Regions from separate parts of the Paenibacillus sp. QJM3NY_38 genome, predicted to be linked through region 2. Evidence: riboswitches for the same ligand, from Rfam matches in the RefSeq annotation. Region 2 holds a riboswitch; each other region holds the start of a gene.

Region 1 (7,157 bases), 1.4 Mb from region 2:
CATGATTATTACTCATCGCATATCATCTCCTTAGTCTGAAATTGGGGCAAGCAGCGGGTAGGTTCCTTCCTTATCGTGAACTTCCGCGCCGGTAAGCGGCGGATTGAATACGCAGACCATTCGCATCTGCGAACGAGCTCTCAAATAATGCTTCTCGTGACCGTCCAGCGCATACATCATGCCTGGGGAAATAGGGTACGTTTCACCCCCGACAATCTCGATTTCCCCCTCGCCTTCGATGCAGTACACGGCTTCGACGTGGTTTTTGTACCAGATCAGCGTCTCCGTTCCCGCCTTGATGAGGGTATCATTGAGAGAGAAGCCCATGCCGTCTTTTGTAAGCAGAAGCCTTCTCGAGTTCCATGTCGTTGTACCAATGTCATCCTTGGTATCCACGATCTCTTCCAAATGTTTAACAATCATGACAACCTCTCCTCTGCTGCTAATTGTTTGATACTGCTCTCAAATATCCCCAATCCCTCTGCCAACGTGTTCATTTCAATCGTAAGCGGCGGCATTAGCTTTGCCACTTCGCTGTACGGACCGGACGTTTCCATAATCAGTCCATGCTCGAAGGCCAACTCGGACAGCCTGCCTGCGAGCTCCGGCTTATCAAAAGCAACCCCCTGAATCATGCCTCTGCCGCGGATTTCGCCGCCGAGCTGAGGATAATCCTTCACAACGCCTTCCAATGATTGGCGAATCCGATTTTCCCTGATGCCGATATCAAGCTGAAAATCTTTCGTTTTCCAATAATTCAGCGCTTCGGCTGCTGCAACGAATCCGAGATTATTGCCCCGGAAGGTACCGTTATGCTCCCCCGGCTCCCATATATCAATCTCCGGTTTGATCAGCGTAATCGCCATCGGCAAGCCAAAGCCGCCAATCGATTTCGAGAGGCATATGATATCCGGCTCAATGCCGGCATCATCAAAACTAAAGAACGGACCGGTTCGGCCGCAGCCCATCTGGATATCATCCAAAATCAGCAGCATTCCCTTATCCTTGCAGATGCGCGCAAGCTTCTGCAGCCATTCCTGGCTGGCGGCGTTCAATCCGCCTTCCCCCTGCACCGCCTCGACGATCACTGCGGCCGGCAGCGGAATTCCGCTTCCCGGATCATCCAGAAGTTTCTCCATATATGCCATCGTATCCACGTCGTCACCAAAGTAACCGTCATACGGCATAAACACGGAGTGACTTAGATCCACGCCGGCACCCTGGCGCTTGAAGGAGTTGCCGGTTACCGCCAGCGATCCGAGCGACATGCCATGAAAGGCATTCGTGAAGCACAGAACGGTGCTGCGCCCTGTCACTTTACGGGCGATTTTGAGCGCGGCCTCTACGGCATTCGTTCCGGTCGGACCGGGAAACATCACTTTATGATCCCACCCGCGCGGCTTCAGGATGACCTCCTGAAATCGGGTCAGAAACGTTTCCTTCGCACCCGTAGCCATATCCAGGCTATGCGTGACGCCATCCTTCAGGATGTAGTCGACTACCTTCTCGCGAATCTTCTCATTGTTATGTCCGTAATTCAAAGCCCCGGCTCCCGCAAAAAAATCAATGTATTCATTACCCTGCGTATCCCACAGCTTCGCATTTCGGGCCTTGTCAAAAACCGTCTGAAAGCTCCGGCAATAACTTCTTACTTCCGATTCCAGCTTGTTAAACACAGTAAGCTTCGGTTTCTCCATGACTTGGTTGTCCATAGTTCCCTCCATTTGTTTAAATGTCATTGAAAAAGGGGCCAATCACGAATAACGGCTCATCTTCATGGGACGTTCCATCGGGGAACATCTCTGCTCCATAACCTACGGTTACGGTGCTGGGAATGGATTTCTCCTCGGCATAACCGAGAAACAAACGACGGGACGCCATGTTACTCGGCGATACCGTAGCTTCAATGTAACGGACGCCATGGCATGCCTTCTGATTCATCAGATTTGTCAGCATTGCCTTTGCAACGCCTTGCCTCCGATGCGAATTAGCAACGGCCACTTGCCATACGAACAGCGTCTCCGGATTGCGAGGAGAACGGAAGGCGGAAATAAAACCGATGATATCTCCTTCATGCTCGGCAATCATGCAGGTATCATGGAAGTAATCTCCAAGCAGCATGTAGCAATAGGGGGAGTTCAGATCAAGCGATCCGGTGTCGCGTATAAGCTCCCACACCCGGGTACCATCCCGGGCTTTCGGTCTTCGGTAAACAATTTCGGTATCGGTATCCACAGCCATTCTATACAATCACCTCTTTCCAGAACTAATTTCCGTTGGAACGGAATCGCTGCAGGAAGCTCTGCAGGCGCTCGCTCTGGGGATTATCGAATATCTCCTCCGGCGTGCCCTGCTCAACGATCCTTCCCTCGGCTCCGAAGATGACGCGGTCGGCTATTTCCTTCGCAAAATCCATCTCATGCGTAATCAGCATCATGGCCATTTCGCCTTCCTCCGCGATTTCCCGGATCACCTCCAGCACTTCGCCGACCAGCTCCGGATCAAGCGCCGAGGTCACCTCGTCAAAAACCATAACCTTCGGCCGCATGACCAGTGCTCTGGCGATGGCAACCCGCTGCTTCTGGCCCCCGGACAGATTGGACGGGTACATCTTCAATTTGTCGGCCAAACCGACCTTACTGAGCATGGAGACGGCCCGCTCCTCCGCCTCCTCCTTGGATAAACCCAGCACTTTGCGCGGGGCCTCCGTCACATTGCGAAGCACGTTCATGTGCGGGAACAGATTGAAATGCTGGAAGACCATGCCGACATTGCAGCGCATCCGGTGCAAATGCTTTTCATTGGCCCGAACCAGCTTCCCTTTCTCTTCCATATGCCAGAGCAGCTCGCCATCAACCTCAATGGTTCCTTCGGTGGGTTCTTCCAGCGTCATCAGCATCCGGCCCATCGTTGTTTTGCCCGATCCGCTCGGACCGATCACAGCCACCTTTTCTCCAGGCTGCATCTCCAGATCGATGCCTTTAAGCACCTGTAGATCACCAAACGACTTGGTCACGCCGGTATATTTCACAATCGGCTTTGTACCCGTAGCGATAACGGGATTTCCCTCCTGCTGCGGCACCTTCGACGCTTCCGCTTGCTCATCGATCACAACGGCATTCAATTGATTCCCTCCTTTTATTTTCCACGCTGCAGATTCATGCGTTTTTCCAGCCTTTGCACAAGCAATGAGGCGATATAACTGATGATCAGGAACAGAATCCCGACCATCGTATACGGTTCAAATGCACGAAACGACTGCGACACGATATTTTTGGCCGTCAGCATCATCTCCACAAGCGTTATGGCGCATAGAATCGGCGTCTCTTTAAACATAACAATCAAATAATTACCCAGTACCGGAATGATCGGCGGCACCGCTTGCGGCAGGATAATACTTCGCCAGGTTTGGGCTTTCGTGTAATTCAGTGCTGTGGCAGCCTCCCATTGTCCCTTCGGCACTCCCTCGATTCCGGATCGGTACACCTCGGACAGATATGTGCTGTAATGCAGCCCGAGACCGATCACCCCGGCATAGAAGGCCGGAATGGAAATTCCGGTAAGAAGCGGCAGACTGTAATACAGGAAGAAGACCTGCACCAGCAGCGGTGTATTGCGAATAAATTCGATCATTCCCTTGGTTATTAATGACAGCACCTTAAATCGGCTCCGCGCTGCAAAAGCAAGCAGCAAGCCGATGACCAATGCCACCGCGAAAGCGCAGATCGTCACCCATACCGTCATTTTTAATGCACTCAAGAGCTGGGGCAGGATATCCCATACATAGTTCCAATCCCACATGACTATAACCTCCCCGCTGTCCATTTACGCTCCAGCAGTCGAACTGCCAGCGAAACAAGCGTAGCAATGACAAAATACATGAGGAGCAGCAGCACCAGAATCTCGGTCGTCCAGGAGATGTAATTATTGCGGAGCACCATGGCCTGATACGTTAAATCCGCCATCGTGATGAAATAAACCAGTGAGGTGGATTTGATGAGCTCCACAAGCTGATTCCCGAAGGGGGGAAGCATTCGCAGGGACGCTTGAGGCAATATGACATTCCACAGTCTTTGCCAAGGCTTCAGATTAAGCGCTACAGCGGCTTCCCATTGTCCTTTCGGAACGGCCAACACGGCGCTGCGAACGATTTCCGAGCCGTATGCGCCGAAGTTCAGCCCGATCGCGAGGATCGCAGCCAGCATTTTCGGAAGCTCGACGCCGATGAACGGAAGGGCGAAATACAACCAGAACAGCTGCACCAGCAAGGAGGTCCCCCGAAAGACTTCCACGTACACGGCTGTCAACGTGCGAATGATCCACAGCTTCGACAGTCGGCATAACCCGGCTGCAAAGGACATCACGACCGCAAGAATGGCTGAAAAGAAAGCAACTACAATCGTGATCTCCGCCCCTTTCAGCAGCGTAGGGAGAAAATCAATCCACGAATTCGGCATGCTATTCCCCGCAAAGGGCAGCGGCCGTCATCTCGCCCGGGAGCTCTTCTTCTGTGAACCCGAACTTCTGCAAAATTTCCAGCAGCTCGCCCGACTCCTTCATTTTTTGAAGCTCCGCATTATAAGCCTCCTGGAACTCGGTATCCGCTTGGCGGAAAGCCGTAGCTCCATAACCGCGAACGCTTTCGCCGTCGATGACCGGCTGTTCGAAATCAGCCACGCGTTCGATGCTCTCGTCGCTGGCCGAATCCAGCATCGCCTGCAGGGACGGCCCCGTCATGGTAATTGCATGCACCCGGTCTGCCTGAAGGGCGCTAATGGCCGAGGCCTGGTCGGGGACCTGCACAATCCGGTCCGCAGGAATGCCAGACTTTTCCATATAGCCGATTTCGACCGCACCGGTCATAACGGCGACCTTCGCTTGGTCATGATTGGCAATATCCTCATAACTTCCGAGTCCCAGCGGATTCCCTTGCTTCACCGCAATGGCTTCCCCGATGCTGTACTCCGGATTAGCAAACAATACGGCAGAGCAGCGATCCGGATTAATGAACATGCCTGCGGTAATTAGATCAAACCGCTCGGCCTGCAGTCCGGCAACCAGCGATCCGAATTCCGTAAGCTCTCCCCTCATTTCCTTGATGCCAAGCCGCTCCAGAATAACCCTCGCAATTTCAACCGCTTCTCCTGTCAGCTCCCCGTTGGCCTCTTTATAGGCATAAGGCTTCTCATTCGCAAATCCCACGGTGATATACCCCTGCTCAATGGCTTGCTCCAATGTACTCCCTTTGTCACCGCAAGCCGCAAGCGACACCCCCATAATCAATGACAACATCAGTACAACCACTCTTTTCAAAACTTTCCACAACCTTTCATTATGACTTTGGTATGCTTAAAAATGGCATGTTGAAATTGCCCATGTTAACACATATGTTAACTGGGATTTAACCTATTCAGATACCTTGCATGGGCCGGACCTTCAGGGAAGATGATTCATCCATCTCATTCCACGCTTAAACCCAATGCCATCTGATCGATTTAATTGCTTTTGGTTAAACATTTGCAGGCCTTGCCCCTCCTCTTTAGCAGAATACAAAAAGACCACCAAACAGGGGATTTAGACATAGCTCCGCCAGCAGGGGGTCAAAAAATAGAGAAAAGGCCCCTAAAGAGAATTAAGGGCCTTTGTTATGAACATCCATTATGTATGCAAGACCCATCCACTGCTGACGAGGTTAGCTGACGGACTCGGGTAAGATGGTACCCTACACTCGTGATTCCAAGTGACTCGCCCCTGGTGAAACTGGTTCCCCCGCTTTCCGGAAAATGTATGCCGGAAACTAAGCGTGTGTCCATGATAAAGGGAACTTCAGGAAAAGTCAAACCCCTTTAACCGCTTTTTCTGGAAATTCAGAGGCGGAAATGCCGTTCTTCCAGGGCCTATGACAAGCATGAAAAATGCCTCATTCAAGCCTCTTCCCCAACGATACAGGAATTTTATCCCAGCCTCATTTTTCGCTATATAGCAGGCATTTGACATGCCTCCCTTACTCATTCATGTGGTGGATCGTTTATGCCATGAATTACATTCGGATTGTGAAAGCTTTCCCCACACATTTACGGCGCAAATTTTTTTTTTGAAACGCTGCGTTACAGAGCCTATGAATATCGTAGGGAGATCCGAAATTCATCCTATAGTTTTGCTATTCGTCAATAGATGAATGCCTCCGGGGCTAGCGTACATTCTGGAAATTATAGGTGTTTATCTATCATTTATGCGCTATTAACCCATGCCGTACCGAGAGTATTTGCGTAGTATAGAACAAATCTAAAGGAGGTGCTTCATTTGGAACGTTCTTCTAGAAAGAGAAAATTGTGTGCTCTTAAAAAATAGAGAAAAAAGTCATTCATGCGAAGAAAAAGCATTGCCCGTCTCATGGTCATGGTGATCATAAAGGCCATGGCGGTGGCATGAAAAAGCGTCGATGCCCAAGAGCTATCCGTGGACCTGTAGGTCCTCAGGGTCCGATCGGACCGGTTGGACCGGTCGGACCTATCGGGCCTGTGGGACCTGCCGGACCGACAACCGGTATTGCAGGACCTGCTGGACCTGCTGGACCAGTCGGGCCTGTCGGACCTGTTGGACCTGTCGGACCTGCGGGACCTACTGGAGCTACTGGAGCTACTGGGGCAACAGGGGCTACAGGAGCAGCCGCAGGAGGAGCCATCATCCCATTCGCATCCGGCATACCGCTTGCTCTGACCACCGTTTTAGGCGGATTAGTTGGATCCGTTGGTCTCGTAGGATTTGGTAACTCGGCCAATACGTTTACGCTGGCTGGCGGTACGATTGACCTCACTGGAGCTGCTGGAACTCTGCTTAACATGGCGTTTAACACGCCACGTGCCGGTACCATCACTGGCATCTCCGCTACCTTTAGCACTACTGTGGCGCTTTCCCTGCTGGGAACTACGGTTACAATTACAGCACAACTGTACAGTGCGCCGGCTACAAGCAACATTTTCGCACCGATACCAGGCGCTCTTGTTACGCTGGCTCCGCCTCTTACGGGCGTTCTCGCTCTCGGTACGGTAAGCAATGGCTTCGTAGAAGGCCTGGCTATTCCGGTGCCGGCCAATACACGCCTGTTAATGGTATTCTCGGCAACCGCAGCTGGCGCAACACTTGTCACTGCAGTG
Region 2 (7,157 bases):
TGTATCCGCAGGATCAAATACCCCGCCGCAACCAGCACGATATTCGTTAACACAAAGCTAATGGCATACCCTTTCCATGTCATCCCTTTGCGTTCTTTCAACCCAATCAGTGCGAGGATCGGTTTCTCCAACCAGGAGAACCATTTATCTGTTCCATTCCCCTCATTGCGAAACACCTGATATAGATAAGTTCCGAGCGGCTTTACCAGCAGCACCAGAACGAGTATAACGATGGCAATTTGTAAAATGCCCATGACGAATGCCTTCCTCCTTCAGCTGTCTCCCTAGAATTTTTCAGGGTGAATCAGCGCGTAAATCAAATATAGAAAAATAAAGAGCGTGCATATTAAAATGATTATCACGACTAATCCCCCTCCGGTTCCGAAATGACTCGTCCGCACCAGGACATAAACAGCATGAGCAGTCCGTAGGTTCCTCCCAAGATAAGCACCATATATAAATCCTGCATGAATATAACCTCCTAAAACCTCATGGTCACATCAGCCAAGACGCTTAGCTGACGATGGATGAAATCAGGAAGGATACCTGATGATGGTTCGTATGAAGCACCACATCGGCACCCAGTCCCTTGTATATCAATCGCGGATTGCTGGAATGGGTAATCACATAAATCGACTCCGTCGTCCATGTCCGGCAGATCCGTAAATAGCGGCAGCACAGGTTCAAGCTGCTCTCGAACAAATACACCTTGCTGACGGGAAACTCGGGAATGATCCAGGTTTGTTCATCCCTTGTATCGATAAGAATCATGTTGGTGCAGCCTAGTTCTCGCAGCCTCTCCTGCTCAACCCGGTTGTTGGCTATGGCCGCAAACGAAATGCGCATATAGATCAGCTGGCGGATAAATTCTTCCCCGGCCTTGTTCGGCGCGGATACCAGGATAAACTCCTGCGGTTTCTCCATCTTTTGTTCTCCTCCTAAGAAATTCAGAAAGAGAAGACAACAACAAAGAAGCCTGGGGAAAGAGAAGAACTCTTCCCGCAGGCTTCTTCATCAGAACACGGTGAAATACACCGTGGCCCAAGTCCACGACAATCGTTGCCTCTCTCGATACGCTTACGAGGTTAGCTGACGGATTCGGGCGTGAGAGTCGCCCTACCCATAGACCGTTATCTTGTCCATGGGATTCACCCCTGAGAGATCAAGTTCATCTCCCGACTGGTTCCCCCGTTCCTTTTCCATTCAAGGACTCAGCGAAAATTAAAAACGAGTAGCATGTTATTCTATTAGCCATTGACTAACATCCAGGTCCGGCAAAACAGCACAGCATCAGGTTCGAGCGGTGAGAGTCGCATCATCCTGCATTTCCAGCGAAGGCCCATGGTGCCCTCGCCTGAGATTCGATCCATCAAGAGCCCGGCAGCTCTCACACAGCCTTAGGTCTTCATGGAACGGCTGCCTGTATGCCTGCCGCCGATGTCCGTCAATTCATAGTTCGTATCATACGTCCGGCCTTGCAGGAAGTAAATGTGAGCAAAAACACATGTAGCGTTATGTCAAACAGGATCTGACCGGTTTCGCTCCATTATCTCTTGAATTCTTCTCTATACTATGTATTTCTCTTGTTTTCTTGCATTTATCGTAATCTATCGAGATACCGAGATTTTGCCATGATAATCGATGACACGACTGAATGTACACGTTTTCTTATACGGTTTTCATCGATTTTCGGAATGTATCCGTCCCATATGGCCATTTACTTTTAGAGTCCTCCGGCGTATGATTCATCCATCTATTCGAAACATTCGTTATACGCTGAGCTCCCGACGGATCGGGAGACGGGGGAACCAAAACCGCCAACGGAGCTTCTGTTGGTGAATGGGGTGAATCCGCAGGCCTGATGATCAGGCGTCGCGGTAGGGTGCTCTCAAGCCCGAATCCGTCAGCTAACCTCGTAGGCGCGCTTTGAGAGAGAACACCACCCGAGCCTTAAGCGAAGCGGCCGCTGTAGCAGGGCCTCTAACGATAAATAGGCCTGGAGAGCGGGGTTACTCTGCTCACCGGGCCTTTTTGCCGTGCATATAACATTCCTATAAAGGAGCGTAGATCATGACGAAATTCATTGAGGCTGCACTAGCACCCGTCATCGAAACCGCATCGCCTGCATTAAATGCAGAGCTCATCCGCCATATGGAGATCTTTCGTTTCGACCGGGGCTCGGCTGAACGCTTTATCCCCTGGAGCAATCGAGATTGGAACTGCGGGTTGTTCAAAATCAGCTGCAAAGACGCGGCCGGGTATGCCGAATATGCGCTGCCAAGCACAAGAGAATTCGCGGATCTGGTCCGCTGGGCATCCGTCTTTACGAGGCTCAAAGGTATGCCCGTGACCGAGGCCGTTCGCTATGCCCAGAAGCAGCAGTGGGGATCCGCACGAATGCAGCTCGCCGTATCGGCCCTCGCCGATCTGGAGGCCAATCTGCAACAGCACACCACCCGTAAGCGGTTAGGCAGCCTGACACTGGAGCGTTCCTTCTTGATGGAATGCTCGGAGGCGTATTATTCCTTCTAGGACAGCAGCTAGAAAGAGCTACCGTTCTCGCTTCCATTGCAATTGGTTGTTTCCCCCCGCTCACTTGAACATATTTTTGAGCACCATTATCAGGTTGGCCGGCTTCTCCGCCAGCCGCCGGGTAAAATACGGATACCACATCGTTCCGTAAGGCATATAACACCGGATGCGGTAGCCGTCCTGCGCAAGCGCAGCCTGATCGTTCATCCGCAGCCCGTACAGCATCTGAAACTCAAATTCCTGTTTGCCTATACGGCTCTGCTCGGCAAACACCTTCACCCAGTCGATGATGTTGTCATCGTGCGAAGCAATCGCGACGTAGGCTCCCTGATCAAAATGCATTTTGATCAATTTTTTATAGTTGTCCATAACCTCCCGCTTCTGCTGAAAGGCGATGGTTCCCGGCTCTTTGTACGCCCCCTTCACGAGCCGCAGATTAACACCGGCATGCATTAAATTCTTGACGTCCTCCTCCGTACGGAACAAGTAGGCCTGCATCACGGTCCCCACGTTGGTCAGCCCTTCCTTATGGAGCCGTAGCGTCATATCAATCGTCGCCTGGGTGTACGGCGAATCCTCCATATCCAGGCGAACGAAATTGCGGTGCTCTTTCGCCTTTTTCGCTACCATTTTGATGTTCTCGTACGCCTTCTCGGGGTCCAGTGCCAAGCCCATCTGCGTCGGTTTCAGCGATACGTTCGATTTCACTCCCCGCTGGGCAATCCCTTCCACGAGCTTCAAATACTCCTCCCGATACCCGGCCGCTTCATCCAGCGTCCGGATACCCTCCCCCAAATGATCCAGCGTGACGAGAATGCCCTTCTCGTTCAGCCTCTCAATTTCATCCAGCGCCTCATCCAAGGTATCGCCGGCTATGAATCGGCCCGCCAATTTCCGGCCGTACTTGATCGACAACCACTTCACGAGTTTATTGCCGGACACCGTGAGGATCACTTTACGGTAAAGCTCGGTTCCGTCCATGCGCGCGCCCCCTTTGCAAGGTAAACCAAAATGCACTCTATCTAACTCATATGCAAAAATCATGACGGCATGCAGGAAGACATACATATCTTACATAGAGCTTTTCACCAGAAGATCCTAAACACCCCACCATGACGCATTCAGCAGCTGGACCATAGACCTTAAGCTTCGAATCATATCATGTTAAGGAGGGGCCACCCATGCGAGCATCTTTTCGGAACGAACCATTTATGGACTTCAACAACGAGTGGAACAACAAGTTATACGATGCGGCGTTATCCGGGGTCGAAGCCGAGCTTGGCCAATCGTACCCCCTGGTCATCGGCGGTGCCAAAATCCATACGGAGCGCACCGCAAATTCGGTCAATCCGGCGCGCAAACGCCAAGTCATCGGCGTCGTGTCCCAGGCGGATACCGAGCTTGCCGAACAAGCCATCCAGACGGCAGCGCGTACCTTTGAGACGTGGAAGCACACCGACCCGAGCGAACGGGCACGCTATCTGTTCAAGGCAGCGGCGATCATGCGGAGGCGCAAGCTCGAGTTCTCCGCGCTCATGACTCTCGAAGCCGGCAAGACGCGTGCCGAAGCCGACGCGGATACGGCCGAGGCGATCGATTTCATGGAATTCTATGCACGCGAAATGCAGCGCCTGAGCGCTCCCCAGCCGCTGACGGTTCACGAAGAGGAAGAGAATCATCTCTATTACATCCCGCTTGGCGTCGGCATCGTCATTCCGCCGTGGAACTTCCCGCTCGCGATTATGGCCGGCATGACCACGGCGGCCATCGTTTCCGGCAACACCGTTGTACTGAAGCCGGCGAGCACCACCCCGGTCATTGCCGCCAAATTCGTGGAGCTGCTGGAAGAGGTCAGCCTGCCTCCGGGTGTCGTTAATTTCCTGCCTGGCCCGGGTCAGGAAGTGGGCGACTATTTGGTGGATCACCCATTGACCAGGTTTATCAGCTTTACGGGGTCACGCGACGTCGGACTGCGGATTCAGGAACGCGCGGCCAAGACGCAGCCGGGGCAACGATGGATCAAGCGCGTCATCGCCGAAATGGGCGGGAAAGATGCAATCATCGTGGACAACGAAGCCGACTTGGAGCTCGCGGCGGACGCTATTACCGCTTCCGCATTCGGCTTCTCCGGTCAGAAATGCTCTGCCTGCTCCAGAGCCATCGTGCACGAGGACGTCTATGATATCGTGCTGCAGAAGGTCATCGAACGCTCCAAAAAGCTGGTGATCGGAAGCCCCTCCCATGCCGAGGCTCAGGTAGGACCCGTCATTGACGATAAGGCGTACCGTAAAATTCTCGACTATATCGAAATCGGAAAAAGTGAAGGGAAGCTGGTACTGGGCGGATTCCCGGGCGATCCGGAAGGGTATTTCATACAGCCTACGATTTTTGCTGATGTGGACAGCACCGCCCGTATTTCCCAAGAGGAAATCTTTGGTCCGGTGGTGGCCTTCACGAAGGCAGCCTCCTTCGACGAAGCGATCCAATTCGCCAACAATACCGACTACGGGCTGACCGGCGCGGTGATCTCGAACAACCGCGCGCACCTGGAACAGGCGCGGCGCGACTTCCATGTCGGCAACCTGTATTTGAACCGGAAATGCACCGGCGCCTTGGTGGGCATCCACCCGTTTGGCGGCTTCAATATGTCCGGGACCGATTCCAAAGCCGGCGGGCGCGACTACCTGCTCCTGTTCACGCAGGCGAAGGCGGTGTCGGAGCGTTTCTGATTACGACATGTAAAGAAACCTCTCCATGACAATGGAGAGGTTTCTTTATGTACAGCGATTCTTTTACTAGCTTTACGCTTTAACTTTGCCCTTAATCTCCCGGACCACCTTGCCCTCGAACGATTGATTCATCCAGTACGCAAAATGGATGCCTTCCTCACCAAAGGTGCATTCCGTGGTTAAGTAGAATGGCGTCTCTGTCAGTCGGATGGTCAGCTTCAACGTCCGTTCATCCTTCCAGGTCATGGAGGCAGCATATTCATTATCCCCCATCATCATCAGCTTCGTGGTTCCCATCTTCCACGCGTTACGACCACATACAACCGAATTGACGCCGTGTTCCCCCTCAAGCTCCATTACCGCGCCGTTTTCTTCAAACCGGACGGAGAACGAACGCAGCTTCGCCTCATTCTCTTCGAGATCATAGACGATCCCGGTGACGTCCTTCTCGATCGGGGATGCTGCCCCTGCGCTTGGCGGATCCAGCTTCAGCGCTTGCAGCATTCCAGTAAGAGAAGCCTCCGCTCCGGTGTCAGTCGGCAGCGCATCAGGCCTCATCGAAGGTTGCAGATGCTCCCATGCTTCATCTAGCACAGCCTGCATGTCCCCAAGGCCGGAGGTAATCGCTATAACCGCATCCTGCTCCGGCAGCACGACGCAGAATTGCCCAAATGCGCCGTCGCCGCGGTAAGCCCCGTGTCGGCACATCCAGAATTGATAGCCGTACCCTTCGGTCCAATCCGAAGAGGAGTCCGCAGGTCCGTTGGATATCTGTTTGGAGGTCGCCTCCTCGATCCACGCCTCAGGGATCAGCCGCTGGCCTTCCCATACGCCCTTCTGAAGATAAAGCTGGCCGAACTTGGCAATGTCCTCGGTCTTCAGCTTAAGTCCCCAACCGCCGGTGTTGATTCCCTGCGGACAGCTTTCCCATGTGGCTCCATGAATGCCTAGCGGTTCGAACAGGCGAGGCTGCAAATAATCCAGCAGCGTGATGCCGGTAACCTTCTGCAGAATGGCCGAAAGCATGTACGTCGCTGCGCTGTTATATACAAAGTGAGTACCGGGCTCATGCTCTACCGCTTGTTTAAGAAAGTCAGCCGCCCAAATCTCGGACGGCATGGCAGGCTCCTGCGCGTGTCCGGTCCCCATGATGAGCAAGTCGCGTATCGTCATCGCGGACAGATTCGGCGAGGGATCTTCAGGAGCGTATTCCGGAAAGAAGCCGATCACCCGGTCCTCCAGCGCAATCTGTCCCTCTTGGGCGAGCAGTCCGATCGCCGTAGAAGTAAAGCTCTTGCTTAACGAGAACAGCATATGCGGTTTGTCCGCCTGATACGGCTTCCACCAGCCTTCCGCCACGACATGTCCATGCCGTACCAGCATGAAGCTGTGGAGTTCAAGCTCCTTTGACTGAATCGATCGGATAAAGCGTTCGATTGACTGAGATGAGATTCCTTGATTTTCGGGGGTGCTTCTTGGCAATAATTGAACCGTTTTCATGTTCATCTTCCTTTCGCCTCTCCCTGTATCAATAAAATAATTTCATTATGACCCTTCCATTATACACCAGGTAATGGCACCGCTTCATCATAACGTATGGCACGAAAACCAAGCCGCTCACTAATCTCATTCAAGTCCTCCCGTGCAAGAAAAGAAGCCTCCTGATCGCGTCCGCGCGCCAGCTCCTCCCCATCCACTCGAGCATTGCCGCACTGCACCATTTCCTCCGAATACAATGCCGGATGGGACAGGAAGAAATACTGGTCATCCGTTAAGCTGCCAAGCACCCTTTCAAACGACTCAACCCCGTCCGGCACGCCGCCCCGGAAAAAATTGTAGTAATGGCGATGGTTGATTAGCCCCTTCGCTTCAATCCAGCGGTCCAGCTCTTCCTGC
Region 3 (7,157 bases), 3.4 Mb from region 2:
GGAAGCTCTAACGTAACGGTATGGTAGCCAATCGCCATCCGTAAACTCAACTAACGGACACGGAGGGGAGCATCTCTTAGGAAAGCGGAATTCGGCTATCCGATTGACCATTCCCTTCGTTTTGCCCTAAGTCCGGATACGTTGCGGGCCGTTTTTCGCGGAGATGAACGGCCTTCGACGTAACGGGGAGGCAAGTTGCGGGCAGGCAACAACGGACTATCATTTTTTGTATTAGCTTAAAGGAGATATTATCAATGAGAAAGCTAATAATGTTCCTTTTAATAGCAGCAATGGCTGTGATCGGCGCTTGTTCGCAAGATCAGCCTGACAAGAATGATGATTTTGTATTGGTGAAAGGCGGGACCTTTAAGAACAACCAGTCTAACTACGCTGATAAAAAAGAAGCCTTATCGAACTTTTACATCGGCAAATATGAGGTCACCCAAAAAGAGTGGGTGGAAGTTATGGGCAGTAATCCATCTGCATTCAAAGGCGACCTATTGCCGGTTGAAATGGTAAGCTGGTATGACGTTGTGGAGTATTGTAATCAAAGAAGCATTCAAGAGGGCTTAAAACCATATTACAACATAGACAAGGTGAAAAAGGATGCGAATAATAGGAACGATAACGATAATATCAAATGGACCGTCACGATCAATGAGGGAGCTAACGGTTACCGGATGCCTACAGAAGCGGAATGGGAATACGCTGCGGGCGGAGGTCAGAACAGCAAGGGTTACATTTATAGCGGAAGCAATAATGCCGATGAGGTCGCATGGTATTGGAAGAACGCCGGAGACAAATACTTATCTGGGGATTGGAACTGGCCTATCATAGAGAGCAATCAGAATAAAACAAAATCGATCGGTACCCGGAAACCCAACGAGTTAGGAATCTACGATATGTCTGGAAACGTAAGGGAATGGTGCTGGGACTGGCATGGCGAATGGGGTAGTCCAAGCGGTTCCTTCCGGATAGTGAAGGGCGGCGGTTGGATCGGCGACGTCACCAACAACGAGATATCCTTCCGAGGGAAGTTCGATCCCAATGGCTTTGGCCCCGATCAAGGTTTTCGTGTCGTTCGCGGAGAAATATGACATTTTGTTGTCATGTTTCTTTTTTTATTCCGGATTTAGTTTGTGAAGTTGGTGTTTATCCGTGAGTCTTACCGCAAGATGGCCGCTGATTTCCTGGCTTGATGCAAGCAAGTCACCACACTATTGACCAAGTGGTCAATGTGTAATACAATTTGGTCAAATGATATTGACCAGGTGGTCAATCGGTGGAGGTGGCGTACAAACCAATGGAGCCAGATAAAAAACAAACCATTTTGCAGGCAGCTTTAGTAGAGTTTTATCACAAGGGCTATGAAGGAGCTTCAACCAATCAAATTACCAAAGCAGCTGGCGTATCCAAGGGGATTTTGTTTCATTATTTTTCGGACAAAAGAACGTTGTATTTAACGGTGGTGGATGAATGCTTAAAGCACTACTACCATTCACTGACTTCGTCACCTATGGATCTCTCCGAGGATCTGTTTCAGGCGATAGAGCAATTATCTCAAAAAAAGATGGATGTATTTAAAAGTGACCCCATCAGGTTTGGATTTATGGCTAAAACATTTCTGATTATGCCGGAAGAGCTGAAAGCGGATCTTCTGCTCAAACAACAACAGATGAACGAGGATTCCATACACCTATTGGCAAGCAGGATCGATCAGAGCCGTTTTAGGGAAGGAATCGATCCCAAGCAAGCTATCGAATTCGTATTACTTTCCCTTGAAACTCTAATTACGAAGCAAATGACCAAACGGTACGACGAGAAATCTACAGGAGAACTCGAGGCAAGTGCGGCTTTAGACACAAAACCCTATTTGGACATATTAAGGTACGGCATTTATCGTAAGGAGGGAAAAGAGTGAAAATAAAGTTGCTCACCATCGGAACAAGGGGAGATGTACAGCCGTTCATTGCCCTAGCCCAAGGTCTCCAGAACAACGGACATGACGTGGTTATGTGCACATCGCAGGATTTCGAAGGCTTCGTTCGAGGGCATGGTGTCGGTTTCGCACCAATACGGGCAAATATCATGAAACTAGCGCAATCTGCGGAAGGGAAACGCATGCTGGGCAGCAATCCCTTCGAGATTATGAAGCAGATGAAAAAGCTTATATATCCTATGATGCAGCAAATGCTCGATGACCTGTGGACCGCTTCTCAAGATGCGGACTGCCTTATCTACCATCCCAAAGCATTCGCTGGATATGATATTGCCCAAAAGCTGAATATTCCCGTATTCGCGGCTCATCCGATTCCGATCATTGCACCGACAGGCGCTTTCACCAATCCCATTTTACCTGTCACCTTCAGGAATCGATGGTTAAATGAAAAAAGCTATCATCTCAACCGTTTCATGCTGTTATCCTTCAAAAAATTGATGAATACATGGAGAAGAGATACGTTGCATTTACCTCCACGAAGTCTATTCTCCGATGATCTGCACGTAAACGGACGCGATATTCCGGTGCTTTACGGTTGCAGTCCTTCGATTTTGCCATTTGATCCGAAATGGAAGGATCGTGTCTGTATGGAGGGGTTTTGGTTTCTGGAAGATACCGATTGGGACCCACCAAGGGAGTTGGAGTCTTTTATCGCGTCAGGATCCCCGCCAATCGTTATCAGTTATAGCAGCATGCCTCTAAAGCATCCGGATCATGTGCTCGAGATGACTACGCAGGCTTTACGACAAACGGGGCAACGCGGCATCATTCTGGTTGGCTGGAGTGGAATGCAAATATCCGGGAATGGGGCCGAGAACATCCTGTGTATACAGGAAGCACCGCATGCATGGCTGTTTCCGCGAGCTGCAGGCGTTATTCATCATGGTGGAGCAGGGACGACAGCGGCCGTTTTGAGAGCAGGTAAGCCGATGACCATATCCCCGTTCAATGCGGATCAGCCTTTCTGGGCCAAGCGTATGAATGAGCTAGGTGTATCGACCAAGCCGATTCCTGAAAAATCAATGTCTGTAGCCAGTTTGGCTGAGCGAATAGCGGAGCTAACCAGTCATTCAACATTGTCAGCCAATGCAATGGCACTATCAGACCAAATTTTAGAGGAGAGAGGTGTTGATCGAACTGTAGAATTTATTGAGAGACGGTTGCATGATTACTTTTGAGAGAATTCCTTTAACAAGGGATATGTGTACCAAAGGTTAAAGTATTAATGGACAAGAAAATTCTTGATTGGGAACCCTGAGTTACCCAATCAAGATATGATCTTCCGCGTAACCAATTTTGGAGGTGCGTTTTTTTTGAGCCAATGCATAAGCGAGCGTTAAGGGACCCAGACGGCCGGCAAACATCGTTATCGCTACAATGACTTTCCCCACGGGGGACAATTCACTTGTCAATCCCATCGACAAACCGGTGGTGCTAAATGCTGAGGTCGCTTCAAACAACACTTCCAAGAAATGTTCTTCTAGCATTCCTTCAGAGATGGTCAGCAACAGGGAAACGCCCAGCACGACCACCAAAGAACTCATGACAACGGCCAAGGCGCGCATAACGGTTTCTCCTGCTATTTTGCGCTTGAAGGCATGGATTTGACCACCCCCGCGAAAGGTTTGGATCGTAGCTAGGATGAGTACAACAAGCGTATTGATCTTAATACCGCCCCCTGTTCCTCCGGAGGCAGCACCGATGAACATCAGAATAATAATGAAAAACTGAGAAGCCGCCAGCATGCTGCCGATATCTATCGTGTTAAACCCCGAGCTTCGAGGCGTTATGCCTTGGAAAAAAGCAGCCAGCACTTGTTCGCTTTCGCTCAATTGGCCAAAGGTTGATGGATTCCAGCTCTCCAAAAAGTAAATAAATAGAAAACCGAGCAGGGACAGCGTTCCTGTTCCGACTAGGACAACCTTGGAGTGAAGCGAAAGCTTCTTCCATGAACGCTTTTGAAATACATCCACAATGACGATATAGCCGAGGCCTCCAATGATAAATAGCAGGACAATCGTAATATTGACGATCGGATCGCCGACAAAGGGGGTTAGGCTGTCAGACCACAGGGCGAATCCGGCATTGCTGAATGCCGAAACGGAATGGAAAAGGGCGTAATAAGCTGCCTGTCCCCACCCGAAGTCCTGTTGCCAGCGGAGTGTAAGGACAATCGTTGCTAATGCTTCAAACGCGAATGCAATGAGTACCATATACATGGACAATTTAACCAAACCTTGTGCCGAGGTCGAATGCGTGGTTTGCTGAATAATCATTCGTTGCTTCAAGCCAATCCTTTTCCCCAGAACAATGGCAACCATCACGCCAAAGGTCATAAAGCCGAGCCCGCCAATTTGAATCAAGATCATGATAATGACTTGTCCAAAAGTCGAAAAAACACTACCGGTATCCAAGACAACGAGCCCGTTTACGCAGATTGCTGAGGTGGCAGTAAATAAAGCATCCAGCAGACCAATTGACCTCCCGGTGGAGGAAGAGTAGGGAAGCGCGAGCAATGCGGTCCCGATTAATATTAAAGTGAAAAAGACAAGCATGACGAGTTGAGGGGGACTCATATTTTTTTTAAGCTTGTTGATAAACAACTCCATTGTGTCAGGAGCGGAATGTTGTGTATTTCGATCGTTTGCATTCATAAATGTTCTTCTCACAAGTTCCACCCCCATTCTTTATTGATCGCCGGGTTTATCGAAGAATTTTCTGTTTTGGAAAAAAGACGAGTCTACTACTTTTCCGTGACTTATTTTCAAATATTGGATCTCGTGGTCTGTTTTTATTTTCAGCACGCCGGTGTCAAAATCGGTATTTAACTCTTTGAAAAATAGACCTTCGGCTATTGGATCGCCCCCGGACTCCTTACTGCCAAGCAGGTAATGAGAACCCTCTCTGAACACAGTGACTCGAATTCCCCGTTCATGGGTGTCAGCTATTGGATCATCCATCCTTTGAACCGCTACAATGTGTAAGTCCGTCTCGCCTATCTGGTTTAAAAGCTCGTTAACAAACGAACCGCGCGTAATTTCTTGCCATCGCGTTTGACCGGATTGTCCGATGATTAGTTGGGTGATTTGATGATTCTTGGCGGTTTCCGCTATGATTTCTGAAGCCTTGCGATCTTCATTCGTTTTGACAATGAAGGTTGCCCCATACTCGTTGCATTTCACTTGCCACTCAGCCATATACCTTTCTTGTGCCTGATCTAACTCACCTTCACGCAAGGGTATAACGCTCAACACAAACAGGGGACACTGAAGAAGTCTGGCTAATTCGCCGCCTCGACGGATGAGGCGTTCTCCGTTTGGTCCGTAATACACGCATACCAGTATCTTTTCATTATTAAGCAGAATAATCATTCCTTTCTTTTCTAAGCACTACAGCGTTAACAAAAAAGGCCAGGAAGCAGAGACAGTTCTGCTTCCTGGCCTTGGTTGTACGGATCATGGACAAGTCAAAGTAGTAAGAGTGTTCTCTCCCAAGACGCTGACGAGGTTAGCTGTCGGATTCGGGATTGAGAGTCCCCGTTCCTTCTTATCCAGAAAGAATTCACCCCTAAAGCTTAGTCGCTTTGTTGGTTCCCCCGTTCCTCATAGAGGATTAAGCATTTATGCGTATGAAATTTATCGTAATAAATATTATGCTAAAACATGCTGAAAGTAAACAGTTACCGATAAGTAAACAACATCATATCAAATATATTGACAAACGGGACTTTGGGGAGTACTTTTATGAATATAAAATAAAATTATTCACAGAATCACAAACCTGATTAAGGATGTGAAGTGCAACATGCCCAAAAAATTCTCGGACGAAGAACGTGAATGGATACGCCAAAAACTGCTGACGGAGGCACGCCATCATTTCGAAACGGCGGGCCTTCGCAAAACGAGTGTTGAAGATCTGACGAAGGCCGCCGGCATTGCCCAAGGCTCGTTCTACATGTTTTTCGGATCGAAAGAGGAATTATATTATGAACTGATTCTGGAGGAGGAGCAGCGAATTCGCAATGCCGTTCTGGATTTATTCCCTCCTGAAGAGGTCTGCAGTAAGGAAAGCATTAAACGGTTTCTCTTATATTCACTTAGGATGATGGACGAGAGCCCGATGCTTCGGCAGATGATGGATCGCGGGGAGATGGAGCTGTTGTTCAGGAAATTGCCGAAAGACTTGCTGGAGCGTAACTTTATGGAGGATCAAGACGCGCTCTTGCCTGTGATTACGGCTTGGCAGAAGGCTGGCATTTTACCTGGTACGGCACCCGAATCCATCGTGGGCATGATCAGATCCTTGGCACTGCTTACGCTGCACCAAAAAGAGATTGGAGAGGAGCAATTTACATCTACGATCGAATTGCTAGTCGAGTTATTATCTGCCGGTATGCTTGCGGTGTCTAATACGCCGAAGGGAGATGGAGCGTTGTGATCGAAGTAAGAGGGCTTCATTACACGTATCCGAATCGGAAAGAGCCGACCCTGCATGGACTTGATTTTGTCATCCCGCCTGGCGAAATCTTTGGCTTTCTCGGCCCGTCCGGCGCTGGTAAAAGTACGACGCAAAAACTGCTGATCGGCGTCCTGAAAGGTTATCAAGGAAGTATAAAAGTCATGGGCAATGAAATCAGGGATACCGGTCCCGATTATTATGAGCGAATCGGAGTAGCTTTTGAATTCCCGAACTTCTACAGCAAATTTTCGGTTCTCGACAATTTAAAGCTCTTTCGTTCCCTTTACAAGGGGAAGACGGAGGATCCCATGAAACTGCTGCAGCAAGTCGATCTAACAGATGCCGCAAATATGAAGGTTTCCCAGCTATCCAAGGGCATGAAGATGAGGTTGAATTTCTGTCGGGCGTTACAGCATGATCCAGAAATCCTATTTCTGGATGAGCCTACATCCGGATTAGACCCGGTCAATGCCCACCGAATGAAGGAATTGATACTTGCGAAAAAGGCTGCCGGCAAGACGGTTCTAATAACAACCCATAATATGCAAGCGGCAGAAGAACTTTGCGATCGGGTAGCCTTTATCGTCGACGGTGAAATCAAATTAATCGATTCACCCAGAGAGTTGAAACTTCGTAAGGGAAGAAAGGAGGTCCGAGTCGAATACAGAAGGGATGGCGAATTAACGGGGGCGGTATTTTC
Region 4 (7,157 bases), 420 kb from region 2:
AAGTGGAATATCGGACTTTCCTTGTCGCTGAAGGCTATTGCTTTGCTGCTTACGATCCCGGGATGGCTGACCCTTTGGATTGCAATCATATCGGACATGGGCGCCACCATTATCGTTACCTTGCTTGGTCTCACCATCCTGCTCGGCAAGGATCGGGAGCTGAAATCAGGATATTAACATAACCGGAGCTTCGCCCCTTTCAGGGCAGCTCCGGTTTTTTAGTTCGTCCTTTGGCCACTAGCTCTCATCTTACGCCATCGCATATATCATTTTTTACATGATTTTGCGATAGGGTGAAACATTTCCCATTATTTAGTCGTTTATATAGGCGGGAGTGTAAACCTTAAGGAGGAACTGATATGAAATCCGTGCAACTCATCAAATTAGCAGGTACCGCATCCATAGCCATGTCTTTATTGCTGACGTCGTCATCGCTCGCAACGATCCCAGCCCATGCGGCAGCAGCTTCCACATCACAGAGCAAGGCAAACTGGAGCACGCTGGATGTGAAACATAAACCATATACGAATAAGGGCGTCGTATTCATTCCATTGAAGGAAGTTTCCGAACAACTGCAGCTGCAGTTGATGATCCCCGGGAAAAAAGAGCTGTATATTAACAGCCCGACACAGTCTGTTCGCATTATCATCGGTCAGTCGCGCGCAGTCAATGCCAAGGGGACCCCTCTTAAGCTTGAGGCGGCTCCGGTCGTAAAGAAAGGCGTGACTTATGTTCCAGCCAGTCTGATTACCAAAGCTTTCGGCATCCCTCTGAAATATGACAGCAAATCCGGGCTTAGAACGACCTTTGATGCTTGGTCAAAATACGCCTATGCTTCCAAGGCCAATATGCTGTTCTGGGTAAATCGCGAGAATGGTATGCTGTCGATGGGTAAAGCCGGATCCACGCCAGCCCAGGTTGGTATAATTCCGGTTGAGGAGATCGATCAAGTCAGCTTAAGCGCACATCGCATCAATAGCAATACCTATGTGGTCGACTTGTCCAATTATTACGGCGAACCTCATATTCATGAGGGAAGATACCGGGTGCTTATACAGGACAAGAAAATCCTGAAGCTATCCAAAACCAATCATTCCAATTTTGCCGGGATCAACTACCATCCGGACCAACTCAGCTACAAAGGCAATATTGCCATGATGAACGGCAGTACGCTTGAGCTGGTTCATCCGATGGGCAAAACGGTCAAAACTTATGACCTGGCCGCGCTCACGGGAGTAAAGGATAGTTTTATCGTAGAAGCGATTGAACAGGACTTCCTGCTCGTCCGACCTTACACGAAGGCGACCCTGTATATCGTCCATCCGACAGGCAAGGCAGCCGAGCTTATCTATCCTGAGCTTCTGGACGAGGAAACCATCAAGGTCATTGAGGAAATGCCGCCGAATGAGGTGGGCTTCATTGGTGACGGCCTTACGTATCTCGGATATGCCGGCGGCAAGCTGACGTTCCAATACAACAATCCGTTTCTCGATCAAAAAGAAAAGCTGACCTACACCCTTCCATTCTAATCGTTATGCAAATAATAGAAGACCGGCCGGATTCATTCACGAATCCAACCGGTCTTCTTCATGTTCGTCGCTTTTTGGAAAGGCTGCTTTAATTTATTGTATCATTCCGCTGTCTGAAGAGCTTCCCTGAATTCTTCCGGCGATGCATTCCACCATTCCTCGTTACGCGAAATCAGCAGCTCGCGCAGTGCCTTCTTCTCGACGTCGCCAAGACCATCCAGAATGATCTTGCGCTTCATCGCCGCATCCATTTTATTCACATGATCGGCGAGGATCTTCCAACCGCGACGGGCCTCGTGGTCGATCCACATTTCACAGGCGGTCATGCCTGCATAATGCTGTCCTTCCGCGGTACGATCAACAGCCACCCACACGATCCATACCTGGCGTCCATTGGGCACTTCATCCCGGTTCATGCTGAAACGGATACCCTTCTCCACCTTACTCTTGGCATGCATGGCCCCAATATCCACTCGGGCCTCGCCATTATCGATAATGACGGGTGACAGACTGTTCAGATCGATGGAGCCTGATCCAAACCCTTTATGCTTACTCTTGCTATTAATAATATTCAAAGCAATCGGTTTCTTCGCACCCTGCTTCTGCTCTTCATTCTCCACTGCTGCCGACCTCCTATATCAGAGCCGATTCTTACGTATCAGCTGCTAAATTGATAACCATGTCCCAATAATTTTATTTTAACTAATAATCCCCCAAAAGCAAACATATACATGCACTAGATGCTTGTCAACGGGAGGTTGTTCGATATGGTCCCACCACGTGCCAAAGTCTTTCTATCATCCCTGCTTGCCCTAGGTTTGCTTGCAGGATCGATGCCGATATTTCTGAATCCAGGGTCCTCAGCGTCTGCTCTTGCCCCAAATGCTGGCAAGCCCTCCGCCTCCGCCGTGGAGAAGGCCCCGCTCTCACCGCCTAAGGTGCAGCCTAATATTCCCGCTCCGGCCTTAAGCGACCGGCTGGTGGAATATCATATGGATGTTCGGTACGAGCCTGAGGAGAACAAGCTTAAGGGCAAACAGACACTCACTTGGACTCATCCAGGCAAAAAAAGCGTAAACGAGCTGTACTTTCATCTGTATCCCAATGCATTTGCTTCCAATGACACGACTTTTATGAAGGAATCAGGCGGCAGGCTTCGTTCCGATCCCATGCCAGATGACGGATACGGCTCCATGACCATTACCAGCGTGAAAACAACCGAAGGACTGGCCCTGACCCATCGCCTTCAATTTGTTCAACCCGATGACGGCAACATCAAGGATCACAGCCTTGCCAAGCTAAGGTTGCCTAAACCCATCAAGAGCGGAGAGAGTGTTACCATTCACTTGGAGTTCGAGGTCGAGCTTCCCAAAATATTTGCCCGCATGGGAACCACCGAAAATTTTATTATGGCTGGCCAATGGTTTCCGAAAATTTCGGTCTATGAACCGGCCGGTCTTCGCGGAAGAGCAGAGGAAGGCTGGAATCTTCATCAATACCACGGCAACTCCGAATTCTATTCCAACTTCGGCATTTACAGCGTTCGCATCCGAGTGCCCGAAAATTACATTGTCGCCGCGACCGGTTTCCCTACCAAGCCTGCCCAAAAATCAAACGGGGAAAAAATTTATCAGTTTTACGCGGATGACGTACATGATTTTGCCTGGTCGGCATCGCCGAACTTTGTCACGGCAGAAGAAGCATTCTCCGCACCAGGCGTACCTGGCGTCCGCATCAAGGTGTATCTCGATCCAGCCCATAAAGACTTAAAGGAGCGTTACTTTGATGCCGCCAAGTCGGCACTCGCTTCGTTTGGAAAATGGTACGGAACCTATCCGTATTCCACGTTGTCCATCGTCGTTCCGCCGGAATCGGGCAACGGTGCAGGCGGCATGGAATACCCGACGCTGGTCACCGCCTTCGGTGCCAAGAACGATTCGCCGGGATATGAACTGGAGCGGACCGTTATTCATGAGATCGCCCATCAATATTTTTACGGAATGATCGCAAGTAACGAATTTGAGGAAGCGTGGCTGGACGAGGCCTTTGCAACCTATGCAGAAGAACGAGTAATGGAAAAAGAATACGAGATTACCTCCAATACGGCGGCTCAGGGAGCATCCATTACTTCCCCTGCACCGCTGAAGATGGAATCCTGGAAATACAGCTCTCACGAAAACTACGCACTGAATGTTTATACGAGAGGCAAGCTGGTGCTGCAAGGCATCGAACGGCAGGTCGGTCCACAGATGATGGGTAAGATTATGCATACCTATGCCCAGAAATACCGCTTCAAGCATCCAACCACATCTGACTTTCAGAAAGTCGTCGAGCAAGTAAGCAAAACGTCCTGGCAGTCGTATTTTGACCAATATGTATATGGAAGCCAGATGGCGGATGTCGCCATCGACGTGATCAAAACCAAAAATAAAGGCAAGGCTGAAAATCCTCGGTATGAGTCCACGGTCCAGATTACGAGCAAGGACGGGGATATCACCGATGTGCCGATCGTGTTCGCCTTTGAGGACGGCAAAACGGTGGAACGAACCTGGAGCGGCAAAAACGGCAAAGTTGCTTACACCCTGGAGTACAGCTCTCCGCTCGCCTGGGCCATGGTTGATCCGAAGTACTCCATCGTCCTAGAGAATAAACACATTAATAACTATATGAAGGCAGGAATGGATCCGAAGGTGGTTACACGCTGGAATCTCAGTATTACCAAGCTTGTGGAGACGCTGTTCGGCAGCCTATCATGGTGAGGGGGGAGCACATGAAAAGTTACGCAGGCCAAGGGTGGATCAGTGTTAAAGACCAGCTATACGTCTCGATTCTGCTCTTCTTATACCGTTTGCTGTGGGGATATTGCCTGTACCGACTCGTAAAATCGGCGGTAGTCCCCCTTCTGATGCGATATCCGGATTCCGCCCCTAACGAGCTCAGCCGTCTTTTATTCTTCTACGAGGGCGAGATGAGCCTGTCCTTGAGCAGCACAGTACACACCTACGGATGGCTTCTGGCCGGTTTGCTCCTGATCCGGATGATCCTCACCCCGCTCATTCGGGCCGGCATCTTCTACAACCTTCACCAGGAAGCCAAGGGCGAGCGCGGTTTATTCTTCTTCACTGGCATGCGGAAACTGTGGAAACCCGTAACGCTATTCTATCTGGTTGAGCTTATTCTCACCTTCGCGCCCGGTTACTGGATTCTGCCCAAAATCCTCCCGATTCTGCTGAATGGAATTCAGGAGCCTGTGCTGCTGCTTCATGCACTGCCCTATGCAGCTGGCTGGTTCTTGTACGCCTATCTGATCCGCCTGTTATTGCTCTATATGCAATTTGGCCGTACCGGCGAATCCAGCATGATCAGCTCTATCCATGCGCTCTTCCGCCGCTTGGGCACAGCAATGCTGTTATCCATCACCATCGGCGGATCCGCCTGTGTCATTCTGCTGCTCCTGAGCTCGGCCTCGCTCTTCTGGGCCGGGTTGATCGGCTTAATTATTCAGCAGGCCTCTTATTTCCTGAATGGACTTTTCCAAATTTGGGCAATGTCCGCTCAATATCATTTGTGGAGAGATTCCTCCTCACAGCATCCTTAATGGTTACAATTTGGCACCTAAAATAATGAAACACGCTCGCGAATAAGCTGTAATCAGAAGCGACACGTTTCTATCCCGCGCTAGATTTTACAGAGAATAAGAGTTCATTTATCCTTAATATTACAAATTTCTGAACGCCATATTACAAAAAAACCTGTTCCCTTAAGATGGGGACAGGTTTTTTTGTTTAAAAATAATGTTTCCTCGTTTGCCAAATTGTTAATACTCTGCTAAAATAACGAATATGTTAGTAACAACTTTGTCATCTTTACTGTAACTTTTATGTTAGGAACGTTGTAATTCGCTAACTATGTTGGAACGTCAAACGTCAATGAATGGGTTCATCAACATTTTAAGGAGCCGAATTCCCATAACGATATGGGAAGCGGGGGATCCGTTTTGGGTGAATTGATCTCGCAAGAGAGGGATCATAGGGGACCTTCAACCGAACCCTTAAGCTAACCTCGCAGGCAATGGAAGGAGCTTTTGTTTTGAAAAAGAAGTTAACGGCTGTTTCTCTAGGCCTCGCACTCGCACTCACATTAGGGACCGGAAGCGCTTTCGCCGATTCCAAATTAAATACTGCAATCAAACCAGCCATTGGTGTTTCTTACAAAACAGGTGGAACTACAACGAATGGATTTGACTGCTCCGGATTCACCAGCTATGTTTACAAGAAGCTTGGTCTTAGCCTGCCCCGTACGTCTGCAGCTCAATACAAAGTAGGTACGGCCGTATCCAAGAGCAAACTGAAAGCTGGCGATCTCGTGTTCTTCAACACATCCGGTAGAGGTGTATCTCATGTGGGTATTTATGTCGGGAGCGGCAAATTCGCTCATTCTTCATCTTCGCGCGGTGTCATTATCAGTCCGCTGAGCCAGAGCTATTACGCCAACCGATATGTAGGCGCTAAGAGAATTATGAGTCAGAATACGTACAAATCTGTAGCTGTGAACTACAATTAATGTTGGAACTTAATTGATTTACTCTTACAAGAAAGCCCTGGGTTTATGAGATTGTGCCGATCTCATCCAGCGGCTTTTTTCTTTTGTTGATTGTGCGTATACCTTTATAACGTTCAGCACAGCAAAAAAGTTCCCGCTTTTTCGAAAAAAAATGAAATTTATTATACAAGTTCACTTCAGTTCCACTTCACTTCGCCGTGTCTTCACATCATCTATCCTTTATTTACCCTTCTCTCTCGTCATTAAACACCCATTTTGGAAAAATATTGATTTTCCTTGGTGCTTCGACAGTTAATGCTATTGAAAAATAGCAAAATCCATCAAGAAATAATTGCCAATCTCGCTTGCTGTCTGATAGAATGGACGCAGTAACAACTTTGTCATTAATGTAAGTGCTTTAATATATAGATTGCTATGCCTCCCGGCAACGAAAAGGAGCTTTCCATGCTGAAGAAAACATTATCGACAGCAGCCCTAAGTATCACGCTGTTGTTCACTTTGGGCGTTGGCAGCGTGTTTGCTGATGGTGCGCTGGATCAGGAAATCGATAAGGTTCTAGGTACAAGATACAGCTACGGTGGTACAACCACGAGCGGATTTGACTGTTCCGGCTTCACCATGTACGTTTACGCTAAACTCGGTCTAAAGCTCCCGCATCAATCCGGCTCTCAATTCGACATGGGGACAAGCGTGTCCCGTAAGGAGCTGCGCGCTGGCGATTTGGTGTTCTTTAACACATCGGGCCAGGGCATCTCCCACGTCGGCATTTATGTCGGCGATGGCAAATTCGCCCATGCTTCCTCCAACCGCGGCGTGGTTATCAACCGCCTGGCAGAGGATTACTACGACCAGCGATACGTCGGTGCAAAGCGTATCATGAGCGATGATAAGTATGAAGAGTCGGTCGGTGAATCATCCTAAGCTGTAGAGGCTAATCTTCCCTATACATAATGCTTGCCCGTTAAAGGAGCCCTTACCTCTCTTTTGCGGGCTTTTTTGATGCGACTTGGATGTTCGTAATATGATTATTATTTTATGCAGACGATAGGAGGACTTCGCAAATGG

What was found. A riboswitch is a leader RNA that binds a small molecule or an ion and turns the genes downstream of it on or off. The one in region 2 is predicted to bind cyclic di-AMP.
Region 1: another riboswitch for cyclic di-AMP. It lies ahead of ehuB (ectoine/hydroxyectoine ABC transporter substrate-binding protein EhuB); the one in region 2 lies ahead of AC0VZ8_RS02360 (hypothetical protein).
Region 3: another riboswitch for cyclic di-AMP. It lies ahead of AC0VZ8_RS17990 (universal stress protein); the one in region 2 lies ahead of AC0VZ8_RS02360 (hypothetical protein).
Region 4: another riboswitch for cyclic di-AMP. It lies ahead of AC0VZ8_RS00495 (C40 family peptidase); the one in region 2 lies ahead of AC0VZ8_RS02360 (hypothetical protein).

Annotation. Positions count from the first base shown of each region.
Region 1 covers NZ_CM149665.1:6,411,255-6,418,411, forward strand. Annotated here, with positions in the region: gene thpD (ectoine hydroxylase) at 1-16, opposite strand, end outside; gene AC0VZ8_RS29795 (ectoine synthase) at 31-423, opposite strand; gene ectB (diaminobutyrate--2-oxoglutarate transaminase) at 420-1,712, opposite strand; gene ectA (diaminobutyrate acetyltransferase) at 1,729-2,241, opposite strand; gene ehuA (ectoine/hydroxyectoine ABC transporter ATP-binding protein EhuA) at 2,267-3,124, opposite strand; gene ehuD (ectoine/hydroxyectoine ABC transporter permease subunit EhuD) at 3,139-3,801, opposite strand; gene ehuC (ectoine/hydroxyectoine ABC transporter permease subunit EhuC) at 3,804-4,457, opposite strand; gene ehuB (ectoine/hydroxyectoine ABC transporter substrate-binding protein EhuB) at 4,459-5,292, opposite strand; cyclic di-AMP (ydaO/yuaA leader) riboswitch at 5,669-5,814, opposite strand; gene AC0VZ8_RS29830 (exosporium glycoprotein BclB-related protein) at 6,429-7,157, shown strand, end outside.
Region 2 covers NZ_CM149665.1:519,750-526,906, reverse strand. Annotated here, with positions in the region: gene kdpA (potassium-transporting ATPase subunit KdpA) at 1-254, opposite strand, end outside; gene AC0VZ8_RS02365 (potassium-transporting ATPase subunit F) at 285-362, opposite strand; gene AC0VZ8_RS02360 (hypothetical protein) at 514-924, opposite strand; cyclic di-AMP (ydaO/yuaA leader) riboswitch at 1,059-1,227, opposite strand; cyclic di-AMP (ydaO/yuaA leader) riboswitch at 1,765-1,938, shown strand; gene AC0VZ8_RS02355 (hypothetical protein) at 2,071-2,532, shown strand; gene AC0VZ8_RS02350 (proline dehydrogenase family protein) at 2,593-3,513, opposite strand; gene pruA (L-glutamate gamma-semialdehyde dehydrogenase) at 3,714-5,261, shown strand; gene AC0VZ8_RS02340 (serine hydrolase domain-containing protein) at 5,334-6,761, opposite strand; gene AC0VZ8_RS02335 (polysaccharide deacetylase family protein) at 6,821-7,157, opposite strand, start outside.
Region 3 covers NZ_CM149665.1:3,912,487-3,919,643, reverse strand. Annotated here, with positions in the region: gene AC0VZ8_RS18015 (glycoside hydrolase family 11 protein) at 1-27, shown strand, start outside; gene AC0VZ8_RS18010 (formylglycine-generating enzyme family protein) at 255-1,097, shown strand; gene AC0VZ8_RS18005 (TetR/AcrR family transcriptional regulator) at 1,283-1,921, shown strand; gene AC0VZ8_RS18000 (glycosyltransferase) at 1,918-3,177, shown strand; gene AC0VZ8_RS17995 (TrkH family potassium uptake protein) at 3,259-4,608, opposite strand; gene AC0VZ8_RS17990 (universal stress protein) at 4,687-5,370, opposite strand; cyclic di-AMP (ydaO/yuaA leader) riboswitch at 5,480-5,628, opposite strand; gene AC0VZ8_RS17985 (TetR/AcrR family transcriptional regulator) at 5,804-6,436, shown strand; gene AC0VZ8_RS17980 (ABC transporter ATP-binding protein) at 6,433-7,157, shown strand, end outside.
Region 4 covers NZ_CM149665.1:101,796-108,952, reverse strand. Annotated here, with positions in the region: gene AC0VZ8_RS00520 (heavy metal translocating P-type ATPase) at 1-177, shown strand, start outside; gene AC0VZ8_RS00515 (stalk domain-containing protein) at 360-1,529, shown strand; gene AC0VZ8_RS00510 (YwhD family protein) at 1,631-2,149, opposite strand; gene AC0VZ8_RS00505 (M1 family metallopeptidase) at 2,297-4,288, shown strand; gene AC0VZ8_RS00500 (hypothetical protein) at 4,300-5,127, shown strand; cyclic di-AMP (ydaO/yuaA leader) riboswitch at 5,476-5,615, shown strand; gene AC0VZ8_RS00495 (C40 family peptidase) at 5,619-6,092, shown strand; gene AC0VZ8_RS00490 (C40 family peptidase) at 6,540-7,013, shown strand; gene AC0VZ8_RS00485 (GNAT family N-acetyltransferase) at 7,154-7,157, shown strand, end outside.